Regions from separate parts of the Brevibacillus jepli genome, predicted to be linked through region 1. Evidence: riboswitches for the same ligand, from Rfam matches in the RefSeq annotation. Region 1 holds a riboswitch; each other region holds the start of a gene.
What was found. Region 1 has a riboswitch for S-adenosylmethionine ahead of AB1L17_RS18780 (homoserine dehydrogenase family protein). Riboswitches for the same ligand answer to the same signal wherever they lie in the genome.
Positions count from the first base shown of each region.

Region 2: linked by a shared signal. The riboswitch ahead of AB1L17_RS29415 (aminotransferase class I/II-fold pyridoxal phosphate-dependent enzyme) and the one ahead of AB1L17_RS18780 (homoserine dehydrogenase family protein) in region 1 are both predicted to bind S-adenosylmethionine.
Region 3: linked by a shared signal. The riboswitch ahead of AB1L17_RS09640 (pyridoxal phosphate-dependent aminotransferase) and the one ahead of AB1L17_RS18780 (homoserine dehydrogenase family protein) in region 1 are both predicted to bind S-adenosylmethionine.
Region 4: linked by a shared signal. The riboswitch ahead of AB1L17_RS22035 (BMP family lipoprotein) and the one ahead of AB1L17_RS18780 (homoserine dehydrogenase family protein) in region 1 are both predicted to bind S-adenosylmethionine.

Region 1 covers NZ_JBFEFW010000017.1:27,116-32,421, reverse strand. Annotated here, with positions in the region: gene AB1L17_RS18790 (methylated-DNA--[protein]-cysteine S-methyltransferase) at 1-244, shown strand, start outside; cobalamin riboswitch at 254-454, shown strand; gene AB1L17_RS18785 (hypothetical protein) at 486-824, shown strand; SAM riboswitch class I at 842-948, shown strand; SAM riboswitch class I at 1,021-1,133, shown strand; gene AB1L17_RS18780 (homoserine dehydrogenase family protein) at 1,243-2,511, shown strand; gene AB1L17_RS18775 (CapA family protein) at 2,612-3,766, opposite strand; gene AB1L17_RS18770 (VOC family protein) at 3,844-4,659, shown strand; gene AB1L17_RS18765 (NUDIX hydrolase) at 4,687-5,094, shown strand; gene AB1L17_RS18760 (hypothetical protein) at 5,120-5,306, shown strand, end outside.
Region 2 covers NZ_JBFEFW010000046.1:98-5,403, forward strand. Annotated here, with positions in the region: gene AB1L17_RS29405 (YhcN/YlaJ family sporulation lipoprotein) at 172-771, shown strand; gene AB1L17_RS29410 (trans-sulfuration enzyme family protein) at 795-1,982, opposite strand; gene AB1L17_RS29415 (aminotransferase class I/II-fold pyridoxal phosphate-dependent enzyme) at 1,979-3,142, opposite strand; SAM riboswitch class I at 3,237-3,358, opposite strand; gene AB1L17_RS29420 (pyridoxamine 5'-phosphate oxidase family protein) at 3,431-3,889, opposite strand; gene AB1L17_RS29425 (DUF5665 domain-containing protein) at 4,058-4,369, shown strand; gene AB1L17_RS29430 (hypothetical protein) at 4,379-5,306, opposite strand, start outside.
Region 3 covers NZ_JBFEFW010000007.1:71,297-76,602, reverse strand. Annotated here, with positions in the region: gene moaC (cyclic pyranopterin monophosphate synthase MoaC) at 1-355, shown strand, start outside; gene AB1L17_RS09645 (MFS transporter) at 359-1,615, shown strand; SAM riboswitch class I at 1,676-1,790, shown strand; gene AB1L17_RS09640 (pyridoxal phosphate-dependent aminotransferase) at 1,876-3,060, shown strand; gene AB1L17_RS09635 (hypothetical protein) at 3,529-3,999, shown strand; gene AB1L17_RS09630 (aminotransferase-like domain-containing protein) at 4,194-5,306, shown strand, end outside.
Region 4 covers NZ_JBFEFW010000022.1:84,322-89,627, reverse strand. Annotated here, with positions in the region: gene AB1L17_RS22045 (ABC transporter permease) at 1-98, opposite strand, end outside; gene AB1L17_RS22040 (ABC transporter ATP-binding protein) at 73-1,602, opposite strand; gene AB1L17_RS22035 (BMP family lipoprotein) at 1,709-2,737, opposite strand; SAM riboswitch class I at 2,938-3,060, opposite strand; gene AB1L17_RS22030 (methyl-accepting chemotaxis protein) at 3,221-4,699, opposite strand; gene AB1L17_RS22025 (PdaC/RsiV family protein) at 4,885-5,306, shown strand, end outside.

The DNA of each region.
Region 1 (5,306 bases):
ATTGACCACGATTCCTTATGCACAAAAGATAACGTACACACAGCTAGCCGCGTTAATTGGCAAGGAAAATGCGGTTAGGGCTGTTGGTAATGCCAATGGCAAAAATCGTTTGAACATCATCGTGCCTTGCCACAGACTCATTGGGGCAAACGGGAGCTTAACCGGATATTCGGGTGGATTGTGGAGAAAGGAATGGCTACAGAACCACGAGCGATCACATCAATGGTCACCGAAGCAGAAATGAATGAGCCAATTACATAGGTTGGAAACAGGTTCCTTAAGGTATAGAGATGCCACAAGGATAATAGGGAAGCTCGGTGCAATTCCGACACGGTCCCGCCACTGTAAGAGGGGAGTCAGCGTCAACAAGCCACTGGTCTATGAAATAGACGGGGAAGGCGACGCAAGACGATGATCCCAAAGTCAGGAGACCTGCCTGTTTCGACAACACTGATAGACCTACGGGAGATAGGGAGGTGTTAGAAATGGCTTGCGAAAATCAACGAGTGGACAAGTATGTCCCTCCTTTTCTGGCATTTTCTAACGATCGTACCGGTCGCGAGGAAAATGCTTTTTTATTTTGGGCAAGATACCAGAATAGGAGGGTGTGTGATGATCCAACTTTTCATTTGCCAATGGTGTGGATATATGGAGGAAAAAGAGCTGCCAGAGGAAAGCGAGGAGAGTTTATTTCGTTGCGCGTGCTGCAGCATGGAAGAGGTAGAAAGCCTGTTCGTGATTCACTGAAAGTCTTGCCTAATCAGCTTACAATCAGAAAAGAAAGAATTTTGTTGACGCTCGCCTTGGAATTTCTTAGAATATAGCTCAACAGCATAAATGGTTCTTATCCAGAGAGGTGGAGGGTCTGGCCCGATGAAGCCCGGCAACCGTTGCGTATTGCGACAAGGTGCCAATTCCTGCGGGACGTTTCGTCTCGAAAGATAAGAAGCGGGTTATTCCATCAGTAGATGAACCTTCTTCTTAGCGAAGAAGGTTTTTTTATTTGCCAATTTCATATTTTCTTTATCCAGAGAGGTGGAGGGACTGGCCCGATGAAGCCCGGCAACCGTCATGCATATTTTTGTGACAAGGTGCCAATTCCTGCAGGACATATACGTCCTGGGAGATAAGGAGAGGGAGCACTAGCTGCTAACAAGCCTTCTTCTTATCGAAGATGGCTTTTCTTTTTTCTGTGATACCAAAGCAAACTCTTAAAAAATTTCGGGGTATGAGGTGGTCAGGATGAGTGCAGAAGTAGTACGTGTGGGATTGTTGGGATTGGGAACAGTGGGGGGGGGCGTAATCAAAACGATCCGTTCACAACAGGAGAAGCTGGCTTCTCGTCTGGGAAAACGAATCGAGATCGTCAAAGCATTGGTGCGTGACTCGGAAAAAGAGCGGGCGATTTATGTCGATCCCTCTTTACTGACAACGGATTTCGAGGATGTATTGAAAAGCGATGTGGATATCGTGGTGGAAGTCATGGGTGGTGTAGAACCTACTTATGATTACGTCCGCGCTTTGATAGAAAAGGGTTGCCACGTGGTAACAGCAAACAAAGAGCTCCTCGCGAAAAGAGGAACGGAGCTAGTCGATCTGGCGAATCAGCATCAGGTGCATCTCGCCTATGAAGCGAGTGTCGCTGGGGGCATCCCGATCCTTAGTGTGTTACGGCAGTTCCTCCGTACGAATGATATTTACGGCGTTCGCGGTATTCTCAATGGTACAACGAACTTCATTTTGACGAAAATGGAGGCAGAGCAGCTCTCTTACCAGGAGGTGCTAAAGCAAGCGCAGGAGCTGGGTTATGCGGAAGCGGACCCTCGCTCGGACGTAGAAGGCTTTGACGCCATGTACAAACTGTATATCTTGGCACAGCTTGTCTACGGAGAATCGCTGCCATTAGCTGATGTCGTTCGCAAAGGGATTTCGGATTTATCAGCGGGGCATATCCGGATTGCGAGCGAGCTCGGCTACCGAATCAAGCTGATTGCGCAGGCTTATCAAGCGGATAATGGCATACGCTTGTCTGTTCAGCCAACCATGCTTCCTCAAAGCCATCCTTTGGCGCAAATCCACGATGCGTTTAATGCCGTCCAGCTATCCGGCAATATCGTGGGAGACTTGTTGTTTACAGGAAGAGGAGCGGGGGAGCTCCCTACAGCGAGTGCTGTTGTTGAGGATTTGGCCTATTTGTTGACCCAGCCATTTACGCCGCACCCGACATGGAAGGAAAAAACCGCTGACACAGCCGGGGAAACAGCGGAATCTACAGAACGCTTCCTATGTTATCTCGAAGGTTCATGTCAATCCGCTACACCAGATCGCGTCTTGCATTTCCTTCGGCAGGCAGGAGTAAGCGTGCACAAGCTAAAAGTCCAATTTGACCTAGGTGGAGTATTGCGTGCAGGCTTGATCGTGACAGGTATCAGTGATGAGCACGAGTCCTTGCTGAAAAGTGATTTCGGCTTATCGGTTCGCTGCTTCCCGTTATTGGAGTCGGCTGAATAAAAGCAAACAGGCAGCATCGGCGTTTTCTCACGTGAGAAATACCGCCCCTTGCTGCCTGTCTGCTGATTGATTGTCTTGATGTTGATGTAGAAGCGAGGAGTCAAGAAGAGACTTGTACTCGCCCATCGCTTTGGATCTCGACGCCCTCTGAAATGGACTCGATGCGTTTTAGCAGGGCGGCTCCATTGCTTTCATTCATAGGTACGGCTTGTCCCAATTCTGCATGGAACGGAAGCATCGTTAGCTCACAATCGCCGCTTTTCGTACAGCTCGCCTGAAGGACCATCGACTCCCACGTCTTGGGTTCGCTTGATCGAGTGAAAATGAAATTGCCGAGACTGTACGCAATCCATTTGTCGTTGTAGCGTTCAAAGCCTTGAAGCACGTGGGGATGACCGCCGACGATCAAATCTGCACCAGCATCGATGTACGCGCGAGACAATTCTTTCTGATGATCGACAGGATAATCAGATCGTTCCTTTCCCCAGTGTGCAATGACGACAACGAGGTCTGCGTGGCTGTTCGCCTGCTGAATGGCTTTCACGGCAAGAGCTGGGTCATAGGAGGCGGCCAGACCTGGCTGGGTATTCCCTGCAAACCAGCTCGTTTCGGGAATGACCCTGCTGAAGCCGAGAATCGCGATCTTGATCCCATTCTTTTCGATGAATACAGGTGCATAGGCTCTGCTGGCATCCTTACCTGCCCCTACATATTCAATCTGGTTATCGTCCAATGCGACAAAGGTATCGAGCAAGCCCGGCACCCCTTGGTCCATCGAGTGGTTGTTGGCGAGATTCACCACATCAATCCCAGCTTTTTTCATGGCTGGAACAGCAAGTGGAGACGATTTGTAGACATATGTCTTGTTCTGGGCAGGAACGCCTGTAGCGGTGACAGGAGTCTCCAGATTGGCGATCGTAATATCATCCTGCAAAAATAGCGAGCTTACATGCTTGTACGGATAGTCATAGCTGTTTGCGAGCAAGGTTTTTTCTACATTTCCTGACATCATGATGTCACCGACGAAGGTGAGCTGCACAGAGGATTTTTGATGAACGGTGTTGTCAGGAACTGGTTGTATGTTAGGGTTGGCATTTTTCCCATCATGGTTCATAACGGTATCGACCACATAGTAGGTTCCGACGACGAAGATTGCCAACATACTAAAAAGGAGTGTGTTTTTTCCTGCTCGTACCCATTTTCTACGTGCTTGCTTGCGTCGGGCTTGTACCCGACTCTTTCTGGACTCGTTCATTTTTCCCCCTAACATTCCTATCAATAGATAAATGAATTTTGATATCCTATAAGTAATACGAAAAGAGGCGAAAAAAGGTGCGATTAACTTTTGATCACTTGGTACATTTTGTACAACGAACACCTCAGGAAGCATCCGAATTATTTTGCGAAGCGGGCTTTCATGCAGTAGCGGGTGGGCGCCATGCGTCGTGGGGGACATGGAATAGCCTTAGTTATTTCGGGCTTTCGTATGTTGAATTTTTGGCGGTAGAGCATAAAGAGCTGGCTCGACAATCAGACAACCCGCTGATACGGCAATGCATCGAGGATGAGGCAACCGGAGAAGGCTTCGGACAGATTGCGCTCCGTACGAATGAGATGGATAAGTGGGCAGAGCGACTTCGGAGTCAAGGTATGCATGTTACTGGGCCTGTTGAGGGGAGGCGTACTCGTGACGACGGAACGACGCTTCGTTGGCGGATGTTGTTCCTTGAAGATGCTGACAGTGCTCTTCTACCGCCATTTCTCATTGAATGGCAGCAAACGGACGAAGAGCGCATAGAAGATTTGGCGAAGCGTGGCATTGTAGCTGCACATCCGAATGGGGCTTCCCATCTCCAATCGATAGGCTATGCCGTGGCTGATCTTGATGTAGCAACTGCTCGCTGGCACAGCTGGTTCGGATGGGAAAAAGGTGAAAAATTCCACAATAAGGAAGTGGGGGCCATCTGCCAAGCATTTGAGCTTCCGGGTGGAAACATTGTGCTCTGTCAACCGACAGAGGAGGGCTTGGCGCATTCTGCATGGAGCACTCGTGGGCAAAGACCGTTTTTTGCGAGGCTGGCAGGAACAGGCAAGGAAAGCGAGTATAAGATTTGTGGAGGTTCTTACTTTCTAACAGCGCTGGAATAGTCGTTTAGAGGAGATGGAGGCGTACATATGGGGTCACCTCGGCATATTGTTTCTGCAGCAGCGATTATCATCAATGAGCGTCAGGAGATTTTATTGATCAAGGGTCCGCGAAGAGGATGGGAAATGCCTGGTGGAAAAGTAGAAGAGGGAGAATCAATTATGCAGGCAGCCATTAGAGAGACGAAGGAAGAATGCGGTTTAGAGATCGAAGTGACGAAGTTTTGCGGCATTTTTCAAAATGTTAGAAAAAGCCGTTGTCATACATTATTTTTAGCCAAGCCAATCGGGGGAGAGTTGATAACAACCCCAGAATGCTTGGAGGCAGGCTTTTTCCCGGTGAAGGAAGCTTTGGAGATGATCACCTGGAAAAACTTCCGACAACGCATTGAGCTGTGTTTGCGGGAAGATGAACAGCCTTTTTACGTAGAATTTTAATTTTGGGCAGGAAGAGGAGTATAAAATGATAGAAGCTATAGATAAGTTTACCTATCAAGAGAGGTACCAATGCTGGGATGGGTCTATCATTGTAACTAGCACGAATGCGTTGTTCGGGGAACATGAAATCGAATTACCCGCCTATATGGAAAGCACGAGCACAACCATGACCGAAGAAGAATATCAAACGGTTTGCTACATAAAAAATAATT
Region 2 (5,306 bases), on a different contig from region 1:
CCTATGCAATTTTTGGAGGGATGCTAAAGTGTGGCGACGTGATGTACTACAGTCTATGTTCAGTCAGTCTGAGATAGACGGCCCATCAGCAGAATGAAAAGTGGCAAGCCAGAACAAAATACTCGTAACCCTGTCCTCCTAACGAAGGAAGGCAATACTGGGAAAGGGAGAATGCCTGTGAAACGGATCATGATCCTCGGTTTTAGCTTGTTGCTTACAGCATGCATGTCGGGCAATAATCCACCGGCGAACCAGGCTGAACAACAACCCAAGCATGCCACTCATACTCAGCGCGTCCAGCAAACAGCTCCTGAGCCTGCTTATAATCAATCTTCCCAAGCCACCGCTGATCGTCTCGTTCAATTGGCAACACGTGTGAAAAGGGTACAGAACGCGACTGCTATGGTCATGGGCAAATATGCAGTTGTCGGTATTACAGTAGATCCGAATCTGGATCGCCCAGAGGTGGGCGTAATTAAGTATACGGTTGCAGAAGCATTGAAAGCAGATCCCCAAGGGGCGAATGCCGTAGTAACCGCTGACCCTGCCATCGTACAGCGATTACGGGAAATGGGAGAAGATATTCGTCGCGGTCATCCTGTTTCAGGAATTAGCGAAGAGCTCGCGGATATCGTAGGTCGGATCATGCCGCAGCTACCGCGCAGTGTGCAGCCTCGCGAAGAAACACCTGCTCAAGTAAAAGAAAAACGCATGCATAAAGAACCGCAGGGACAGAACAAGATCAACGCAAATCGTACAGGAACACCTTAATAGAAAAGAGGTATTCCCCGGCTTTAAGCACGGGAGAATACCTCTTTTTGTTTATGGACGGGAGCTTCAGAAGGCAAATTGTCCAACGCTTGCTTCAAATCTGCCACCAAGTCATCCAAATCCTCTAAACCTGCTGACAGCCTGATCAAGCCATCTGTGATTCCCCTTGCCGCTCGTTCCTCTACCGGCATCGCTGCGTGAGACATGGTAGCCGGGTAAGAAAGAATCGTTTCCACTGCTCCGAGACTAACAGCCACAATTGGTAATTTGACGCGATCAAACAACGCTTTCGCCCGCTCGCGGCTACCTACGTCGAAAGAAAGAACGGCTCCATGACCGCTAGCCTGTTGTTCTTGAATGAGATGACCCGGATGATCCACCAATCCAGTATAGTAGACACGATTGACCTGCGGATGGGTAGACAGCCAAGCAGCCAAGCTCGCAGCCGTCTTTGTACTCACATCAAGTCGGGCTTTCAATGTTTTGAGACCCCGCATGACAAGCCAACAGTCCTGCACCCCCAGAATCGCGCCCATGCCATTTTGGATAAAGTAGAGCTGCTCCCCTAACGCAGCGTCTCTGGTCACGGCCAAGCCTGCAACGACGTCGCTATGACCTCCGATAAACTTGGTTGCACTATGAATCACCACATCTGCACCAAGCTCCAATGGACGCTGGTAATACGGTGTAAGGAACGTATTATCGACAATGACGAGCAAGCCATGCTCTTTCGCGATGCGAGAGACCGCCGCAATATCCGTCACCTTCAAGGTGGGGTTAGACGGAGTTTCCAGATAAACCCCTTTCGTCGCTGGTGTAATGGCTGCACGAACTGCTTCTGCCTGTGTCGCATCCACGAATGTAACCGAAATCCCCATTCTCGACAATACCTTGGTCAAAAACCGAAACGTCCCACCGTATACATCTTCTGCTACAACGACATGATCTCCGGCTGAAAACAGCATGAACACACTGGAGATGGCAGCCATGCCTGATGAAAACGCAAAGCCGCGAGCGCCGCCCTCCAACGATGCAATAGCTTCTTCTAATGCCTGCCTGGTCGGATTGCCTGAACGCGCATAATCAAATGTACCTGGCTGATCCAGATCAGCCTGATGAAACGTGGAAGCCTGATAAATGGGAACCGACGACGCACCTGTGAACGGATCAATGCAAGTGGAACCGTGGAGGACCTTGGTTGCAAAATTCATCGTACGCTCCCCCCTACGACCAGACTGGCATTCAATGCCTGAAACAAATCAGCCACTAAGTCATCCGGATGCTCGATGCCAACCGACAGTCGCAGCAATCGATCACAAACACCGACATATTCCCTTACTTCTTGCGGGATATCGGCGTGAGTCTGCGTCGCCGGATAAGTACACAATGACTCTACACCGCCTAGACTTTCCGCAAAGGATACAATTTGCAGATTTTGCAGGAATAATCCCACCTGCTCGGCAGACCGCACCCGGAAGGAGACCATCCCGCTATGCCCAGTCGATTGTTTCACCTGAATCTCGTGTCCAGGATGCTCTTGCAACCCTGGATAAAATACCTCCGCCACTGCCGGATGGTCACGCAGCTTTTGCGCAACGATCAGGGCATTGGATTGATGACGCTCCATGCGCAATGCCAAAGTCTTCATCCCACGAACGAGAAGCCAGCAGTCTTGCGGTCCGAGGACAGCACCGATTGAATTGTGCAAAAACCGGATTTTTTCCGACAACTCCGCCCCTTTTGTTACGATGAGCCCTGCCAGCACATCGTTATGTCCAGCCAGATATTTCGTTGCGCTATGTAACACGATATCTGCGCCAAGCTCCAATGGGCGTTGACAATACGGAGTTAAGAATGTGTTATCTACGATGGTAAGGAGCTCGTGTTGCTTCGCCAATTGAGTCACTTCTCGAATATCAGTGATCTGCATGAGGGGATTGGTTGGTGTTTCTACAAAGATGGCCTTTGTTCCGGGACGAATTGCATCCTTCAGTGCGCCAATATCACGCAAATCGACGTACGAAAAAGTAAGACCGTAGCGCGAGAGCACTTGCTCAAACAACCGATAGGTTCCTCCATATAAATCGAGTGAAACGATCAGGTGATCCCCTTGGGAAAACAAGCCCATTACTGTATGAACAGCAGCCATGCCTGAGGCGCAAGCGAATCCTGCATCCCCTGATTCCGCTTCTGCGATGGTTTCCTCCAAGATAGAGCGTGTAGGATTGGCTGTACGTGTATAATCGTATCCGGTACTCTGTCCCAATGCAGGATGGCGATAGGCCGTTGCATAGTAGACGGGAAAGCTCACCGCCCCTGTCTTTTCGTCTCTGCCTACTCCTGCCTGAATCAACTTCGTTTCCAATTTCATGTATGTTTCTCTCCCTCCAATAGTGTACGAGGGCATGAAAAAAGCCCCCTTTCCTCTGAAAGAAGGCTTTGTTTACGTCGCCGTAAGCAAATCCTTCTCATCTTTCAGAGTTTTGATAACTCTGCAGGAATTAGCACCATTATCTCCCTGTGAAAATAACAGGTGATTGGTTGCCGGGCATCATCGGGCCAGTCCCTCCGCCGCTCTGGATAAGAAGATTGCTATTCAATTTGATTGACCCTAATACTAAAGGATCAGCAGGATTGTTGTCAACAATTATTTCACCAGCTAGTTTGCCTCTCTCAAGGCAGTCATCACTTGATTGTCCAGCTTTGCTGCCGCGTTTTTGTCATACGTCTTTTCGTACCCGGGCTCTACCGAGATACGCGAACCGTAAAACATAATATCTCGAACCGCCTCAATTTTGATTTCCGCCATGGCGAGCTTGAGTGGGACACCTTCTAGTCGTTCCGCTTTGACTGTAGCACGACCATTGATTGCAAAAGATGAGCCGGCACCGATCAAGTGCAGGACAACTTGCGGCTCCTTCGCAATATTAGCCAAAATACGCGAACGGTTATCCACGGCAAAACGAATCGTATCGGCGCTGGCAGCAAACGTCCAGGACAGGGAGCTGAGCGATGGTGCCCCTGACTCATGGTCTACTGTGCCCAAGGTAACAAATCGCTCCTTTTGCAAGAGCTTGAACAATTCTTCGGAAAGAGTTTGGGAAACAGTTTCAGCCATTTGAAAGCCTCCTAACAAACGTTTTGTACGTTCATTGTACCCTTCGCAATTCGGATAGGCAAACGTTTCCTGCCCTCCTTGATTCTGGTTGTCTTTTTCCCTAGACTGGTAGGTAAAGATACTGAATCGTGGAAGGGGATAGACATCTTGACGCCTACAGACCGCCTCATGCAGCAAATCGATCAAGTCCTTGAAGAGCTTAAGGAAGTCCGGAAGGTAAATGAGCGGATGCATAAAATTGCGATGTTCCTGGAAGATATTCGACTGGCCGATGTGATTCAAAATTACACAGCCCCGCGCAAGCTGCTCTGGATCAATTTCCTCGCAGGTCTTGCCCGGGGTCTGGGTTTGACGATTGGAACTGCTATCGTGTTGGCTTTTCTCGGGTCTTTATTGACGCAATTTCTCTCGATCCCGATTATCGGGGATTACATCCGACAACTGGTGGAGTACGTCGAGACCTACAAGCAGCGGCCATAACCGTAGAGATTAATCTCTGTCGTTGTCACGGTCGTCGTCACGGTCGTCGTCATCTCTGTCGTCATCATCTCTGTCGTCATCATCGTCATCATCTCTGTCGTCATTCCACTTCTGATCGTGCTTTTTCCAATAACCGTATGCGTTGCCATTGGGATGCTTATGCTTCCCTTTTTCTTTTTTCTTTTTGTCGTCATCATCATCGTCTTCATCGTCGTCTGTTGGTTTCACAGGCGCGACAATCACTTTTGTGCTTAATGCCATGTCAGCTTTCTTTACCAGCTTATCGTCTTCAAACAGTTGGAATTGAATCGTTTTGGCACTAAACGAACGATTTTTGTAAGACAATGTCAGGGAAAACTCGCCTTTGTCGTTCGGTTCAATCTCTTTCTTCTTTCCGTCAGGAGCGATGACAAACAGCTCGGTATCATCCTTTTTATTCCAACCGCTTACGGTCCCCTTCAGTTGAATGGACTTGGTCGCAGGATTATTCACAGCAGTTCCCTTGATGGAATATACATTGACTGGATCCTTATCAGTAGCATTGACGATATCTACTTGAACGGAGTCAGAATCAACCTTCTTGCCGTCCTCGTATACCTCGATCAAGGCTTTTTGATCTTTCGCTGCTTTTACATCCTTCAATGTAACACTAAAGCTGCCTACGCCATCCCACAGCTTCTTTACGTTTGCCTCTTTTTTCACGCCATTATAGGTGACTGTTACTTTGTCTGCCCCCTGCTTGACGATTCCTTTTACTTTTAATTCCTTTTTCTTTGCATCCAAAACAGACATGGTATGGATGATCATTTCCTTATCTTCGTCTGTTTTCGGAACGATCTTTACCTTTTCACTATCTACCAGCTGGCTGCCTTCATATGCACTCACAGTTACATACGGCTCATAGGATGCATCCGGAGCTTCAAAGCTGATCGTAAAG
Region 3 (5,306 bases), on a different contig from region 1:
CCGTATTAGAGAAGGAAGAATCGAAAAGGGCGATGTGCTCGCAGTTGCTCAGGTAGCAGGTGTCATGGCTGCCAAAAAGACGTGGGAGATTATTCCGATGTGTCATCCGCTGCCATTGACTGGCATCGATATACAGTTTGCTTTTGTGGATGAAACGACGCTAATGATTTCGGGAACCGTGAAGACGACCGGGAAAACAGGCGTCGAGATGGAGGCGTTGACAGCGGTCAGCGTAGCTGCATTGACGGTTTATGACATGTGCAAGGCTATGGATAAAGAAATGATTATTGGTCCGACCAGCCTGCAATTGAAAACAGGCGGAAAAAGCGGCGATTTCCGTCGGGGAGAGAAGTAGGCTATGAAGCAAAAGTGGGAATCTTATCCAAGCAGCATTCGTCTACTGGCGATTGCTGCTGTCATTTTTTCTACCGGAATGGCATGTATTTGGCCGCTTGTCACGATTTATATTCACAATCATCTCGGAAAGCCGCTGACCGTAGCCGGCTTCTTGTTGCTTTTAAACCAAGGCTCATTCCTGATCGGTAGTATTATCGGCGGGATGATGTTTGACCGCTGGGGCAAAATGCGTACGATCATTGTCGGTTCCATCGGCGTTATTCTAATATCGATCGGTTTAGGGCTTACGCAAGATTTTACAACTTATGTTGTACTTTTGCTGTTGAATGGACTGTTCTACGGATCACTTTCTCCTGTCATGAATGCATTGGCAGTTGTCCTATGGCCTGAGGGCGGGCGCAAAGGAATCAATTTGATTTATGTCTCCCTCAATGTGGGTGTGGCTGCAGGTTCTGCTTTAGGCGGTTTCCTGGCAAGTGTTTCGTTTGCTTGGACGTTTTTCGGAAATGCGATCTCACAAGTGATCGTCCTGACCATGTTCATGCTCATCTTGCCTCGTCAGATACAAATGGCGGAACAACAACGGCAGAACGCGACGACTGGACAAAGTACAGCTGAGCAGGCAACGGGCGATGTGTTACAACAACCACAGCAAGAGACCAAGGTAGTATGGGGAGCCTTGCTGTTATTATGCGGAGGGCTATTGATTAGCTGGATTGTCTATGTACAATGGACGACAGTACTGTCAACCTACATGCAAACCTTGGGGATTTCCCTTCGCCAATACAGTTTGTTGTGGACACTAAACGGCGGGTTGATCCTGTTTGGTCAGCCGTTGATTGCGTGGGTCATTCGACGCTTTGCCCGCACGCTTAAAGCACAAATGCTCTTGGGCGCTTACATTTTTGCCTTGTCCATGCTGATCCTGTCGCAGTCAACGGTTTATGCGGGCTTTGTGGCTGGCATGTTCATCATGACGTTGGGGGAAATGCTCGTTTGGCCAGCGGTGCCAGCAGTAGCTGCACAGTTTACGCCAGCGGGACGAGAAGGCTTCATTCAAGGGCTGATTGCAGGGACTGGATCAGCAGGACGTATGCTCGGACCATTGCTAGGCGCATTCATCTTCCAGTCGTTTCATGCGCAGGGACTGCTGTTCGTGATGGCAGGCTTGTGTCTGTTGTCTGTCGCATTCTTTGCCTTCCACACTTCTTTTCAAAAAAGAAGTCATCAAGCGCCGGTACAGAATCAAGCATCTTGACACGGTTTACGTGCTCAAGTAGTATGATATAGATGAAAAAACAGTATATTCCGTGTGTTTGACTTATTGAGAGAGGTGGAGGGACTGGCCCTATGAAGCCCGGCAGCGGATCTGTTCCATACGATGGACAGATGCTGTGCCAATTCCAGCAGGATATTTTCCTGACAGATAAGGACGTGACCCAGCTGATCTCCCCCTTTTTCTGTATGGAAAAAGGGGGTTTTACTGTATTGGGCCGAAGAAAGGAACTGAAGAGACAGATGCGCATCCAACCCTCCGACATGATTGATCGACTTCCTACCCAGTTTTTTGCGACCTTGGTGGCAAAAGTAAACAAGGTCATTGCACAAGGCCATGACGTCATTAACCTGGGGCAGGGCAATCCCGATTTGCCGACTCCACCACATATTATTGAAGAATTACAGTTGCAAGCAACGCAACCACTCCATCACAAATACCCGCCGTTTCAGGGACGTGTAGAACTGAAGCAGGCGGTGGCTCATTGGTATAAACAAGAATTTGATGTGGACCTCGACCCCGAGGAAGAAGTAGCGATTTTGTTTGGCAGCAAAACCGGGCTCGTGGAGATTTGTCAAGTACTGATGAACGCAGGCGATGTGGCACTGGTTCCAGATCCAGGCTATCCAGACTATTGGTCAGGGGTTGCCGTCGTAAACGGACGCATGGTCATGATGCCGCTGAAGGCAGAAAATGATTTCTTGCCAGACTACAGCCAGCTCTCTCAAGCTGATTTGGATCGGGCGAAACTGATGTTTCTTAACTATCCGAACAATCCGACAGCGGTTAATGCACCGATCGAGTTTTATGAGGAAACGATTCGTTTTGCACGTAAAAATGAAATTGTGGTCTGCCATGACTTTGCCTATGGTGCGATCAGCTATGATGGGAAAAAACCAGTCAGCTTCATGCAGGTTCCGGGAGCAAAAGAGGTGGGCGTAGAGTTTTACACCTTGTCCAAAACGTACAACATGGCAGGCTGGCGGGTCGGAGCCATGGTAGGGAATCGCGAGCTGGTTCGTCTGATCAACCTCATTCAGGATCATTATTTCGTCAGTCTGTTTGGAGCGGTACAAATGGCTGCAGCCAAGGCCATGACTGATTCTCAGCAGTGCGTTCGCGATCTCGTCGCAGTCTACGAAAGCCGCCGCAACGCCTTGTACTCCCATCTGCATCGAATTGGCTGGCAGGCACCGCCGTCTCAAGGCTCTTTTTTTGCGTGGCTTCCTGTACCAAGCGGCTTCACGTCGATCGAATTCTCTGATTTGCTCTTGGAAAAAGCGCATGTCGTCGTAGCGCCAGGAAATGGCTTCGGGCCGACAGGGGAGGGCTACGTCCGAGCGGCGTTGTTGTCGAATGAAGATCGTCTCGCAGAAGCGGTCCAGCGGATTGAGCGGTTGGGGTTATTTACGAAAACAAACGAATAAAGTGTTAGATTGTAAGCGCAATAGAATTAAGCTAACAGCTACAAGGGCGCAGCGATGGAGCCGATCCATCGCTTTTTCTACGGAGGCAATTTACTTTGAATAGGAACGAAGAAAGGGCATTACTTACATGGAAAACGTATCCATTCAAGATAAGTTGGAATCAAAGCCCCCAGCATTATTAAGTCAAAGACTGGTAGTCCCCAAAGAACACTATTAGAAAGAAGAATGAAAGCTTTAGAACTAGCTGTTCAAGCGATTGACGAACTTTTCACTAAATAACTCGTCAGTCTAATTCTATATTTTCATCGAACAACTAAAGGCGAGGCAATTTGGCCACACTACCCTACAAATGGAGTGTGGCTTTTTTCTTCTAGAATAAAAATCATTCTCATTGTTGACAGATAATGATTTTCATTATACGATGTGATTGTTAATGATAATTAGTCTCAACGAGAGCAGGAGGGTACCATGCGCTATCAGATTAACGGTTACACGGATATGTATACGGTGATCGCCAACGAGCGTAAAATCGGCGGAGCCGTTGAAGCAGGCCAGATTCGCTTGCGGACGGGAGAAGTTTTCGCCAATGCTGTTCTCACTCGTTTGGAAATGTCAGGTGCGCATTTTTGCTCGATCGGCTTTGTTACAGAAGAAGGCAAAAGACTGATTGTCCATGTGGATGATATCAGCATGATCGCTGATGCACGTCACGTCAATGTATGTGAGCTGACGAATGAATGCATGCGAGTGGAGAAATCCGCAGAGAGACTGAAGCGATTGAAGCGTCTCTGTGAGTTGAATGAAGGCAGCTGTACACCGACATTCCAGGAAGAAGCATTGCTTTTGGCAAACGATATCGGAATGGATGAAGCGTCTACTCATGTAGATCTCTCTTTCCTGCCACACACAGAAAAACCGCGTGTGTTCCGCATCGCCTAGGTTATATAGCTGATACATATTGACCCCTTTTCGTCATAGGCGAAGAGGGGTTTTTTGCATGCATATCGCCAAGAATAACGATTGAACAACCGCTCGACATAGTCAAAACCTATCCGCTCATAGCTAGCAAGGATTGGACATAGCAGATCGACAGTGATAAAACAAGGATAAGCAAAATCAAGGGGGAACGGAACATGGAGTACTCATTCTCAAAATCTGTCGAAGCTCTATCCTCCTCGGCTGTCCGGGAAATCTTGAAGCTAACCCAAGGCAATCAAGTGCTCTCGCTCGCTGGAGGACTGCCAGCAGAAGATTCTTTTCCAATCGCAGAAATGCGTGAAGCGTTTAATCGCGCATTCGATCAAGGGGCAAAAGCCCTTCAGTACGGCTTGACTGATGGATATTTGCCGCTTCGTGAGTGGATTGCCTCCCGCATGAAGCAAAAGCATATGAATGTTGGCGTAGATAATATGATCATCACAACAGGATCTCAGCAAGCAGTTGACTTGTTGTGCCGTGTATACTTAGACGAAGGCGATGTCGTTCTCGTCGAAAACCCTACCTATCTGGCTGCGGTTCAATTGTTCCAATTCCGTGGAATTAAGGCCATTCCTGTAGAGGGCGATGCTGATGGGATGGATTTGGAAGATCTGGCGAAAAAAATTGCCCAGTATCGTCCGAAAATGGTGTATGTCATTCCTACCTTTGCGAATCCGACAGGAAAGGTATGGAGTCTGGAACGCCGTCTCGGCTTGCTTCGTCAATGTAAGGCGCAAGACATTCTCATCCTGGAAGACGATCCATATGGCGAAATCCAATTCGAGGGGAAAGCACCGTACCGCTCCATATTCTCACTGGATGAGCATCCGACCGATTCCTGTGTGGTGTACACCAGTACATTTTCCAAAATTGTCGCGCCAGGCTTGCGTACCGGATGGGCCATTGGAGATACCCGCGTGATTCAAATGATGGTGAAGGCGAAGCAAGCAGTTGATTTGCAATCGAGCACAATTGACCAGTACGCCCTGTATGAGCTATTGTCTTGCTTTGATCTGGAGAACCATATTGAGAAAATCCGCGAGTCCTACAAGGCGCGGATGGAATGGATGCATGAGCTCTTGCTCGCCCAAAACTGGGAAGGCGTACAGTGGGAAAAACCAAGAGGCGGGATGTTCCTCTGGGTGAATCTACCGGAGCATGTGGATGCAGAGAAGCTGTTGGCCCGTTCCGTACAGGAAGGTGTTGCATTCGTACCAGGCAAGCCGTTTTATGCCGCCGAGCCACAGGTCAACACGATGCGTTTGAAC
Region 4 (5,306 bases), on a different contig from region 1:
CCAACTGCAGCAATGACCAGCGCCCCGGTCAACAACCCGATGACGACAGCCAAGAACGGCTGAACCAATGACTTAGATAGCTCTTTGATTGCTGCCATGAACGCTTCCTCCCGCCATTATCACGCTGATTTTTTCTTCGGTTGCCTCCAGGCGTGACAGCTCTCCTGCAATTCGCCCTTTATACATGACCAATATCCTGTCAGACAAGGCGAGAATTTCGGACAACTCAGAGGAGACTAGCAAGATCCCGTCTCCCTGATTGCGTTTTTCGATCAGTGCCTCATGGATGTACTCCATAGCACCAATATCAACCCCACGAGTAGGCTCAGCCGCAATCAAAAACGGGGTTTCCTGCCCCAGCTCCCGCGCTACGATCAGCTTTTGCAAATTTCCCCCTGACAGATTTCCTGCCAGCTCCTGCAGCTGTCGAGAGCCTGTTTTGATGGCAAACTGCTCCACCCAGCCTTTTACGACCTGACGGAATTTATCCCGCAAAACAACGCCGCGGCGGCTGTACGCAGGCTTTCTCTGATAGCCCATCAACGCATTTTCCTCGACACTTGAGAGCTTGGCCGTTCCCCACAGATAGCGATCCTCCGGTATATGCGCCAAGCCGGCATCCCGAATGGTAGCGACTGATTTGTTCGTCACGTCCTTGCCGCCTAACCGTACCGTTCCCTCCTGTGCCGCTCGCAGTCCGCTAATCGCTTGCAGCAGCTCGGATTGACCATTCCCGGAGACCCCGGCAATCCCTACGATTTCTCCGTGATGCACGGTAAAGCTGACTTGGTCGAGCAGCGTCTGCTTCTCTCGTACAGTGAGGTTCTCCACCTGCAACAGCGGGCCTTGATCCAGAGGAACCCGCGCAGAAAGCTCCTGCAATTCACGTCCGACCATGAGTCGTGCCAAATCTTCCGCGTTCGTCTCATCCCGCGAAACGGTTCCTGTCACTTTGCCCCCACGCAGCACTGTTATGCGGTCAGCTACCTCCATGACCTCCTGCAGCTTATGCGTAATCAAAATGATGCTTTTGCCGCTCTCCGCCAGGTTTCGAATCGTTTGCAGCAGATCACGTACCTCCAGCGGAGTTAGCACAGCGGTCGGCTCGTCCAGCACGATAATATCCGCGCCCTGATACAAGACCTTGAGAATTTCGACCCGCTGTTGCTCACCAATCGAGCAATTCGACACCTTTGCCTGTGCATCGATCGGAATGCGGTACTGTTCACTGAGCGCCCGCACCTTGTCTACCGCGTCTGCTCTTCGGAAAAAGCCGGCTTGCTTCGGCTCGTACCCGATCACGATATTTTCCGTCACACTGAATTCGCCAAAGAGCATAAAGTGCTGGTGAACCATCCCGATTCCGTTTTGAATCGCGTCCTCTGGTCCGCGAAAAACAACTGGCTTGCCATGTAAGACAATCTCTCCCGACGTTGGCTGCTCCATGCCGTACAGCATCCGCATCAGTGTCGTTTTGCCCGCTCCATTTTCCCCGACAATCGCGTGGACTTCTCCTGCTGCCAGTGAGAACGACACCTTGTCGTTGGCGGTAAACTCTCCGTATTTCTTGGTCATGGCCCTCATTTCCAAGCGATCGGTCATTCCCACTCCCTCATTTCTGTGTGTCCTTTCATGAAAATGGAAGACCGACTACACAGCCGTAGTCGGTCACATCCATCACTGTGCACAAGCTTTTTTACGTGCGTGTTTAGAATTTGTCTGGTACTTTGCGGGTGCCCGCTACAATCTCATCGCTGATCGCTTTCACCTTATCCACTACTTCTTGTCCAATAAAAGCGTTCAGAGGAGATTTGCTCTCATGCGTCACAAAGGTTACACCCACGCCTTTTTCCTTCAAGCCGTACGTGACAACACCTGGTTTAAACGTGCCTTCCACAAAAGACTTCACCGTTTCATAAGCTGCTGCGTCGGTTCCTTTCAATTGGGACAGAACAATATGCTCTGGATCGATCGTCGTACGGTCAACGTCCTGACCTGCTGTATAGAAGCCTTTTTCTTTTGCCGCTTCGAAAACGCCGAGGTCGCCTACTGCTGCTGCACCGTTAATGAAGTCAGCGCCTTTGGAAGCTTGCAGCAATGCCAATTCCTTCGCTTTTGCCGGGTCAGTGAAGCTTCCTACATAGTTCACCATCAGCTCTGCATTTGCATTCGTCGCTTTCAAGCCCTCTTCGAAGCCCACCGTCCATTTTTTCAGCTGCGGAATATCGAGAGCAACGACCATTCCCACTTTGTTTGTCTTGGTTGCCAAGCCTGCTGCTGCTCCCACCAGGTAAGCCGCTTCCTGCTCACGGAAGGTAACACTGCGAACATTTGGCAAATCGACTACGGTATCAATAATCGCAAATTGGCGGTCTGGATTTTCTGTTGCTACTTTTTTCAATGCATCCTCTGCTGTAAAGGAAGAAGTGATGATCATATCGTAATTTTCTGCTACCGCTACACGCAAATTCTCTTCAATCGCTCCATGGTCGGTAGATTCAATGGTTTTCACTTCTGCGCCCAGCTCTTGTGCAGCCTTCTTCGCACCCTCATCCATTTGTTGGAAGAATGGGTTCACGCCGATTTTCTCGGGCAAAATCAAGGCAATTCGCTTTTTCTCAGCGCCCTCTTGTCCTGCTGCCTGCCCCTCTTGTTTATCTGCAGGTGCATTTGTACCGGTTGAGCACCCTGTTGCCAATACAGCGAATGTTGTTAATGCCAGCAATAACTTCTTCATGATGTATCTCTCCCCATCCGAACTTTACGTTTTTCTCTATCCTATTAGGTAATGTACGGCTTTTTACCCAAAAATTCAATACTATTTACGAATATTATTCAATAAAACTAATTTATTGTTCGTTTATTTCTCCTTTCCTTTGCTTGCTACAACAAAAAAACTCTTCCCGGAGGAAGAGTTTGCGTACGGTGCCGTTCTCTTCCTCATCTGTCAAAACCATGGTACAGGTTTTGCAGGAATTGGCACCTTTCTGTTCATGCATACACATGTCCAGTGGTTGCCGGGCATCATCGGGCCAGTCCCTCCGCCGCTCTTGATAAGGTAGGTGAATATATTTAGTTGGAATGGAATTCATTCTAGCAGAATGGTTCGAAAATGCAATTCTTTTTTCTCAATTCCAAACACTTTTATAAGTTAATCAGGTTTAAAAAGTCGTCTTTTCAGCACCGAGAAATTGGCGAGAACCTGTTTTTAAACTACCTCTTACTGGTTTACGTGAAAGGTTTGCTGGAGACGATGAGACAAAGTATTCAGCTCGCCCAGCTCTTCTGTAATTTCACGCACTTTTTGATGCTGGTTTTCTGCGGTGGCAAATAGCTCTTCTAAGTTGGCTACAGATTCTTCGGTCACGGCCGTGATGGTCGACATCTCGATCGCGACTTCCCCGGAGCGTACTTTTACCCGGTCCATGCTGGAGCTTACTTGATCAGCCGCTTCCAAGAATGCCATCATTCCTGCACGTACTGCTTCAATCGATGCCACAGTTTTCACGGCCAGCTCGCGACCTTTGGCAACGGAATTCTCTCCATTGCTCATATGGTGTACCGCATTCTCACTTTCCTGGTGGAGTGATTTGAGAATATCCGTAATCTCTTGTGTAGCTGTCGAGCTTTGTTCTGCCAGCTTGCGCACCTCATCCGCTACAACAGCAAATCCTCGCCCATGCTCACCTGCGCGAGCTGATTCAATGGCCGCATTGAGCGCCAACAGATTCGTTTGTGTCGCGATCTGGTTAATGGCACCGACAATTTCCTCCACGCGATTCGCCTGTCGATTGAGCTGATGAATGGTAGAGGCTGCCACATTGACCGCCTGCACAATTTGCTCCATCTGTGCGGAGAGCTCGTTCATCATCGTGACGCTTTCTGCCAGACGACGGTTGTTTTGTTGCGATTCTGTTTTCATCGCGTTGGTCTGTGTCGTGACCGCCTCGATTTCCTGGTCAATGGATTGAACCTCTTCCTCGATCTTAACGGTAGAATTCGCCTGCGATTCCATCCCTGTGGCGACTTCCTTGAAGGCAACCATCATTTCATCTGTATTGCGCTTCGTTCCCTCCGCATGCTCATGCACATGATCGCTTGTACGATCAAGCTGCTCCGTCATTTGCTGGATGTTCATGAGCATCTCGCCAAGACGGCGCTCCTTCTCTTCTGCTTCTTGCCTTGCGTCGTGAGCTTTTTGCAAGGAGGCTTGTCCGGCGAGACACAGATAGGTGAGTCCCCCCACCATCATGAGAATAGCCACAATACGCAGAACCAGATTCAGTTCTGTGAATTCACCGCTAAAAATCTCGTATACGCCCGAATAAAACCCACCCATTGTAGTAGCGATCAGAAGAATTCCCGTAAATACGACGAGCTTCCAATCCAAATAAGCAGCCATGAAGCCCATTACGACAAAGGCGAGAAAGGCAACCTCAGGGTAAGCTGTGAAATGTTCGAAGGAAGTAGCATAATACATGAGTCCTACTGCCACAAGATAGCGAATGACCGTACTGTCTCTGCGAATGAAGTAATACGGTGACACGATAAGAGTGATCAGCAATCCTAGTGAAGTCAATTCCCAGAAGTTCTCATCAATCTGATAGGCAATGAGTCCTGCCATCCATAAATGATTCCATAGGATAAAAATCATAAAGCCTTCTTTGTCAGTCAAGGTATTGCGAATCAATTGAATCATAATTGCCCCCCTTTTTCTGGTAGTAACTGTTCAACAGACAAAAGACCTGTTACTTATGTATCGGATTCTCCCCCCATTATATAGCCATTTTGTTGCCAAATTTGTGAAAAAAGTAAGAACAGCCAAAAACAATTGCGAATAGGCTATTACCACATCTCATATGTACAGGAGGCAACGGGAGAAAAGTGGAACTCAATCAATTGCCAGCCACTGTGCTGACACGGACGATTAGCCGTCCGAACACGACGATTTACTATCCGCAATTGGCGGGGCTAGCCAATCAGCAAGCGGAAAAAGATATCAACCGGGCGATTTATCAAACGGTGCAAGGCTTAATTCACGAGCAGCAACGGGTCCAGGTACCGGGAAATACGCAAATGCAAGGAAGCTACGAAATCAAAACAAACGAGCGCGGCATTTTCAGTGTCGTGTTGAACAACTACGCCTACACGCCGCAAATGGCTCATGGCATGACCTTCCTCGGTTCCATAACAGCAGATATCCAGACAGGCAAGCTGTATACGCTGCGTGAGTTATTCAAGCCAGGAAGCGATTACGTCAAGGTGATTTCTGAAAACATTAAGCGTCAGATCAAGGAAAGAAGCAT